Regions from separate parts of the Streptomyces sp. NPDC058246 genome, predicted to be linked through region 1. Evidence: riboswitches for the same ligand, from Rfam matches in the RefSeq annotation. Region 1 holds a riboswitch; each other region holds the start of a gene.
What was found. A riboswitch is a leader RNA that binds a small molecule or an ion and turns the genes downstream of it on or off. The one in region 1 is predicted to bind thiamine pyrophosphate.

Region 1 (2,259 bases):
CCGGTGACGGGTGTGAGCAGGACGCCGTTGCGATAGTGCCCGGTGGCCAGCAGAAGGCCGTCCAGTGAGGTCGGGCCCAGCAGCGGCGCGTTGTCGGGGGACCCCGGGCGCAGTCCGGCGCGGGTCTCGGTGAGCGGCAGCTCGGTGATCCCGGGAACCAGCTCGTGGGCGTCGCGCAGCAGCTCGTACACGCCGCCCGCGGTCACCGTGGTGTCCCAGCCCAGTTCCTCGCTGGTCGCGCCGACGACGAGTTCGCCGTTCTCGCGCGGCACCAGATAGACCTGGCTGCCGCGCACCACGGCACGGACGGTGCGGCTCAGGAAGGGCGCGTACCGCTGCGGCACGGTCAGCCGCAGTACCTGCCCCTTCACCGGACGCACCGGCGGCAGGACGTCGTCGGGGACGCCCTGGAGACGCCCGCTGAGGCTGCCCCCGGCGAGTACCACCTGGCCGGCGGTCAGTTCGGTGCCGTCCGTGGTGACCACTCCGGCGGCCCGGTCCCGTACGACGGCGAGGCGCTCCGCCCACGTCCGGTGGAACACCACTCCGGCCCGCTCGCACGCCGTGACCAGGGCCCTGGCGAGCCGGCGCGGATCGATCTGGTGGTCGCCGTCGACCCGCAGCCCGCCGCGTACGCCGGGCGCCAGCATCGGCTCCAGGCGGCGGCACTCGCGACCGCTCAGCCACTCCGAGTCGAGCCCCGACTCGCGTTGCAGGGTGTGCAGTTCACGCAGATGGGCGCGGTCGTCGGAGTCCAGCGCCACGGCCAGGGTGCCGCACTGGCGGTAGCCGAGGTCCTGCCCCGTCGCCCCGGTGAGCTCGGCGGCGAAGTCCGGATAGCGGCGCGCGGAGGCGAGGTTGAGGCCCAGCAGGGTCTGCTCGCCGTAGTGCAGTTCGGTGACGGCGGCGAGCATGCCGGCCGCGACCTGGGCCGCTCCGCCGCCGGGTCCGGGATCCACGAGGGCGATCGTGAACCCGCGCTGCGCGGCCCGCCAGGCCGTCACGAGACCGATGATTCCGCCCCCGACGACGAGGACGTCTGATGTACGTGTGTCCGATGTGCGTGTGTCTGATGTACGCGTAGGCGACATGGGCGTCCAGCCCCTCCCTTCGCCGGCATGACCCGGATCAGGTTCGTACGGTCGGAGGCCGTCCCAGCCTCCCTCTCAGCCCGGTGCGTCCGGGCTCCCGCGAGTGCTTTACGTTGGCCACCCTAGCCCGCCGCGACCCGTCTCAGTAAGGGAGCCTCCCGCCATGCCCCGCTCGCTCGACGGCCTCGTCCTCGCCCCGATCGCCGACCAGGCGCCAGGTCAGGTGGGCACGCGCACCAGGTTCACCTACCACGAGAAGAACGGCGAGATCTGGGCCGAGTACGCGGGCGGCGATGTCGTACGCGGGTACCTCGTGGGTAGCCGTGAGGGTGACCGCCTCGACTTCCGCTACGTACAGCTCAAGCACGACGGCAGCACGTCGTCGGGGCACTGCGCGTCCCTCGTCGTGGAGCTGCCCGACGGGCGCGTACGCCTGGAGGAGACCTGGGAGTGGGAGTCGCGGACGGGCAGCGGGACGAGCGTGGTCGAGGAAGTGGGAGTCGCGGAGGCGGAAGCGCGGACGGGCAGTGTGGAACAGGTCACTGAGCACGTCCGCTGACTGACGAATTGTCAGTTGTCTATGGTGATCAGGTGAGCGAGCAGACGCAGGCGCAGTCGCAGGGGCGTACGGCACGGCGGGTCGTCGTGGTGGGTGCGGGCATGGCTGGTGTGCAGACCGCCGTCGCCCTGCGCGAACAGGGCTTTACCGGCAGTGTGACGCTGATCGGCGCGGAACCCCACCAGCCGTACGACCGACCACCGCTGTCCAAGGCCGTGCTGCTCGGCAAGGCCGAGGGCTCCGCCTTCGACGTCGACTTCGAGGCGCTGGACATCGAGCTGCAGCTCGGTCGCGAGGCCACCGGCGTGCGCCCCGGGGACCATGAGCTGGATACCGCCACCGGGCCCGTTCGGTACGACGTCCTGGTCATCGCGACCGGCGCGGAACCGATCCAGCTGCCGGGCGCTGAGGGTGTGCCCGGGGTCCATCTGCTGCGCACCCTGGACGACGCCGAGCGGCTGCGTCCCGTCCTCGCCCAGCAGCACGACATCGTGGTCGTCGGGGCGGGGTGGATCGGCGCGGAGTTCGCCACGGCGGCGCGCGAGGCGGGGTGCGTGGTGACCGTCGTCGAGGCCGCCGACCGCCCGCTCGCCGGGGCGCTGCCCGCCG
Region 2 (2,259 bases), on a different contig from region 1:
TTGCGCAGCACCCACTCGCGGGTGGTGTGGATGTTGCGGCCGGTGGACAGGTCCATGACCGTGTCGGCGCCCCAGCGGGTCGCCCAGGTCATCTTCTCGACCTCCTCCTCGATGGAGGAGGTGACCGCGGAGTTGCCGATATTGGCGTTGACCTTCACCAGGAATCGCTTGCCGATGATCATCGGCTCGATCTCCGGGTGGTTGACGTTCGCGGGCAGTACCGCGCGACCGGCGGCGATCTCCTCGCGTACGACTTCGGGATCGACGTTCTCGCGGACCGCCACGAACTCCATCTCGGGCGTGATCTCACCGCGCCGGGCGTACGCGAGCTGTGTGACCGCCTCTCCGGCCCGGCCTCGGCGCGGCTGGCGCGGCCGCCCCGGGAAGACCGCGTCGAGGTTCCTGAGGCCCCCGCGTGGTGAGGTGTGCTTGACCCCGTCGTCCTCGGGGCGGACCGGGCGGCCCGCGTACTCCTCCGTGTCGCCGCGGGCGATGATCCAGTTCTCGCGCAGCGGCGCCAGACCCCTGCGTACGTCGGTGTCGACGGTCGGATCGGTGTACGGGCCGGAGGTGTCGTACAGCGTGACGGACTGCCCGTTGGTGAGGTGCACCTGACGGACCGGCACCCGTAGATCGGGGCGCGAACCCCCGACATACGCCTTGTGCCAGCCGATGGACTTCCCGGCCTCGCCGTTCACGGTCGAGGCTGCCGCCCCACCGTTGTCGTCCGGAGCGAGCGCCCCGTCCGTCTGGCTGGAGGCAGGCGTGCGTACGTCCTTGTTGGTCATGAGACCTACTCCCTACGCCGGCATTACCCGGTAACAGGTTCGGCGGTCGACGCAGCGGCTTCCGCCCGCCGATGTTTCATGTGAAACATCGCTTAGACGAAGGTCAGCGCCCTCTCAGCCCGGTGCTCCGAGCTCCCGCGTGTGCAAAGGTGCCTCCACGCTAGCGTCATATCTGGCGCGGTGAACAGAGGGCCCCCCTCGTTCTTGCGATGATCGGTCGGTGACCACAACGCAGCAGCCCCCGTTTCCGCCGTCCGAGCCGCCGCGCGGGCCCGGCTCGGGTGACAGCCATGGACAGGGCTCCGGCGACGGACACGGGCATGGACCGGGTGGCGGGCACGGCCACTCGCACAGTCACAGCCATGGGCCCGCCGCGCCCGTTTCCAAGCACCTGCGCAAGGTGATCGCGGCGGTGCTGATCCCCTTCACCGCGGCGGTCGTCGTGGGTCTCGTGGTGCTCTGGCCCGGCGGTGCCCCCTCACACGAGCGCACCGGTGTCGGGTTCGACCGGCAGACACAGCAGGCGACGGTCACCAAGGTCGACACGGTGGACTGCAAGTCCGTGAACGCCTCGGGGGAGACCCCGACGGGCGACACCTCCACCGCCGAGGGCTCCTCCGCTCAGCAGCAGGCGACGGGCGACTGCAAGAAGGCGACGGTCCGGATCGACACCGGTAAGGACAAGGGCCGTACGTTCACCGAGATCGTCCAGCCCGACCAGTCTCGGCAGTTGCACCAAGGTGAGAAGGTCGTGGTCGCGTACGAACCCTCCGCGCCCAAGGACTTGCAGTACTCGGTCACCGACGTGAACCGCAAGGTCCCCCTGGCACTTCTCGCCGCAATCTTCGCCCTGGCGGTCGTGGTCGTGGGCCGGATGCGCGGCGTCATGGCGCTGATCGCGCTGGCCATCAGCTTCCTTATCCTGAGCTTCTTCATCCTGCCCGCGGTCCTGCAGGGCTCGAATCCGCTGATCGTGGCGATTGTCGGGTCCAGCGCCATCATGCTGATCGCGCTCTACATGTGCCACGGCCTCTCGGCCCGCACGTCGGTGGCGGTGATCGGCACGCTGCTCTCGCTCATCCTGATCGGCGTGCTCGGTTCCCTGTTCATCGACTGGGCGTCGCTGACCGGCAACACCGACGACAACACCGGCCTGATCCACGGCCTGTATCCGTCCATCGACATGAGCGGTCTGCTGCTCGCGGGCATCATCATCGGTTCGCTCGGTGTGCTCGACGATGTGACGGTGACCCAGACGTCCGCGGTCTGGGAGCTGCACGAGGCGAATCCCACCATGGGCTGGCGCGGCTTGTACCGCGCGGGCATCCGCATCGGCCGCGATCACATCGCGTCGGTCGTCAACACCCTTGTGCTGGCGTACGCGGGTGCCGCGCTGCCGCTCCTGCTGCTCTTCTCGATCGCGCAGAGCAGCGTGGGCACGGTCGCCAACAGCGAGCTGGTCGCCGAGGAG
Region 3 (2,259 bases), on a different contig from region 1:
CTTCAGTACGAGCGAGGTCCACGACTTGACCCACTGGTCACGGTGGTCGGCGATCTCGGCGGGGGCCATGGTCTCGGGGTCCTTGGCCTGCGGCCCGTACTTGGTGAACTCGGCGGGCACCGCTGCGCCCTTGACCACCGGGTACACGAACATGTTCAGCGGCATGTCCTCCTGGAACTCCTTGGTGACCAGGAAGTCGAGGAGCGCCTTGCCGCCCTTGGTGTTCTTGGCGTTGCTCAGCAGCCCGGCGTACTCGATCTGCCGGAAGCAGGTGCCGTCCGCGACACCGGTGGGCGCGGTGGCCGGCTTCGGGTCGGCGTAGATGACCTCGGCGGGCGGCGAGGAGGCGTACGAGACGACGAGCGGCCGGTCGGCCTTGGCCTTCTTGCCGCCGGCGGATCCCGAGAACTCCTCGTTGTACGCCTGCTCCCAGCCGTCCACGACCTTCACGCCGTTGGCCTTGAGCTTCTTCCAGTAGTCCTGCCAGCCTCCCCCGCTCCCGGCTTCGCTCGAGCCGGAGGCGCCCCCGTCGCCGTACTTCGCGGCGGTGCCGAGCAGGAAGCCGAGGCCGGGCGAGGACGTGGAGGCGTTCTCCGTGACGAGGAGGTTCTTGTAGGCGGGCTTGGTGAGGTCGTCGAAGGACTGCGGCGGCGTCAGCTTGTGCTTGCTGAAGTAGGCCTTGTCGTAGTTGACGCAGATGTCGCCGGAGTCGATGGGCGTGACGCGGTGCTTGTCCTGGTCGACCTGGTACTCGGGCAGGATCCGGTCGACACCCTTGGCCTCGTACGACTGGAAGAGGCCGTTGTCGAGGGCGCGGGACAGCAGGGTGTTGTCGACGCCGAAGAAGACGTCGCCCTGCGGGTTGTCCTTGGTGAGGATCGCCTTGTTGACGGCCTGCCCTGCGTCGCCGTCCTTGAGGACCTTGACCTTGTAGCCGGACTGCTTCTCGAAGTCCTTGAGGACGCTCTTCGACACGGCCCACGAGTCGTGGCTGACGAGCGTGATGGTCTTGGAGTCCCCGGAGCCGTTGCTCTCGGACGACCCGCACGCGGACAGTACTGGCAGCGCGACCAGGCCCAGGCCGACGCCCACGGCCGCGAACCGCTTATGGGTGATGCTCACTGATTTTCCTCCTGGATGACCAGGAAGAGACGCGGCCCTGCCCGGGACCTCTGACAGTTCCCGGGCAGGGCGCAACAGCTTGAGTGGCGACCGAACTTCCTACCCAGAATGACCTGGGCAAGGTTCAGAGGGTCTGCGGTCTCTCCCGCACTCTCAGCGCTGTGGCGCTCCCCTGTCGGAATATGAAGATGTACGTACGCAGGACAGGTTACCGCTCGGTGGCCGCGAGCTGACCGCACGCCCCGTCGATCTCCTGACCGCGGGTGTCCCGGACGGTCACCGGCACCCCGTGCGCGGCGATCGCCTCGACGAACGCCTTCTCGTCCTCGGGCCGCGACGCGGTCCACTTCGAACCCGGGGTCGGGTTCAACGGGATGAGATTGACGTGCACCGGCTTGCCCTTGAGCAGTCGCCCGAGCCGGTCACCGCGCCACGCCTGGTCGTTGATGTCCCGGATCAGGGCGTACTCGATGGAGAGCCGACGGCCGGACTTGGCGGCGTACTCCCAGCCGGCGTCCAGCACTTCCCGCACCTTCCACCGTGTGTTGACCGGTACGAGGGTGTCGCGCAGTTCGTCGTCCGGCGCGTGCAGCGAGATGGCGAGGCGGCACTTGAAGCCCTCGTCGGAGAACCGGTGGATCGCGGGGACGAGCCCCACGGTGGAGACGGTGATCCCGCGCTGGGACAGCCCCAGCCCGTCGGGCTCGGGGTCGGTGAGCGCCCGGATCGCCCCGACCACGCGCTTGTAGTTGGCGAGCGGCTCGCCCATGCCCATGAAGACGATGTTGCTCAGCCGGGCCGCACCACCGGGGATCTCGCCGTCCCTGAGCGCCCGCATCCCGTCCACGATCTGGTGCACGATCTCACCGGTGGACAGGTTCCGGTCGAGCCCCGCCTGTCCGGTGGCGCAGAAGGGGCAGTTCATCCCGCATCCGGCCTGCGAGCTGATGCACATGGTCACCCGGTCCGGGTAACGCATCAGCACGGACTCGACGAGCGTGCCGTCGAAGAGCCGCCACAGGGTCTTGCGGGTGGTGTCCTGGTCGGTGGACAGATGCCGCACGACCGTCATCAGCTCGGGGAGCAGCGCCTCCTGGAGCTTGCCGCGCGAGGCGGCCGGGATGTCCGTCCACTCCG

Region 2: another riboswitch for thiamine pyrophosphate. It lies ahead of thiC (phosphomethylpyrimidine synthase ThiC); the one in region 1 lies ahead of thiO (glycine oxidase ThiO).
Region 3: another riboswitch for thiamine pyrophosphate. It lies ahead of ACFVXA_RS20730 (thiamine ABC transporter substrate binding subunit); the one in region 1 lies ahead of thiO (glycine oxidase ThiO).

Annotation. Positions count from the first base shown of each region.
Region 1 covers NZ_JBHVWZ010000007.1:88,112-90,370, forward strand. The annotation lists gene thiO (glycine oxidase ThiO) at 1-1,091, opposite strand, end outside; TPP riboswitch at 1,089-1,202, opposite strand; gene ACFVXA_RS12930 (hypothetical protein) at 1,255-1,650, shown strand; gene ACFVXA_RS12935 (NAD(P)/FAD-dependent oxidoreductase) at 1,683-2,259, shown strand, end outside.
Region 2 covers NZ_JBHVWZ010000009.1:112,656-114,914, reverse strand. The annotation lists gene thiC (phosphomethylpyrimidine synthase ThiC) at 1-788, opposite strand, end outside; TPP riboswitch at 781-937, opposite strand; gene ACFVXA_RS16030 (YibE/F family protein) at 1,009-2,259, shown strand, end outside.
Region 3 covers NZ_JBHVWZ010000013.1:132,414-134,672, forward strand. The annotation lists gene ACFVXA_RS20725 (ABC transporter permease) at 1-22, opposite strand, end outside; gene ACFVXA_RS20730 (thiamine ABC transporter substrate binding subunit) at 1-1,122, opposite strand, end outside; TPP riboswitch at 1,201-1,306, opposite strand; gene rlmN (23S rRNA (adenine(2503)-C(2))-methyltransferase RlmN) at 1,331-2,259, opposite strand, start outside.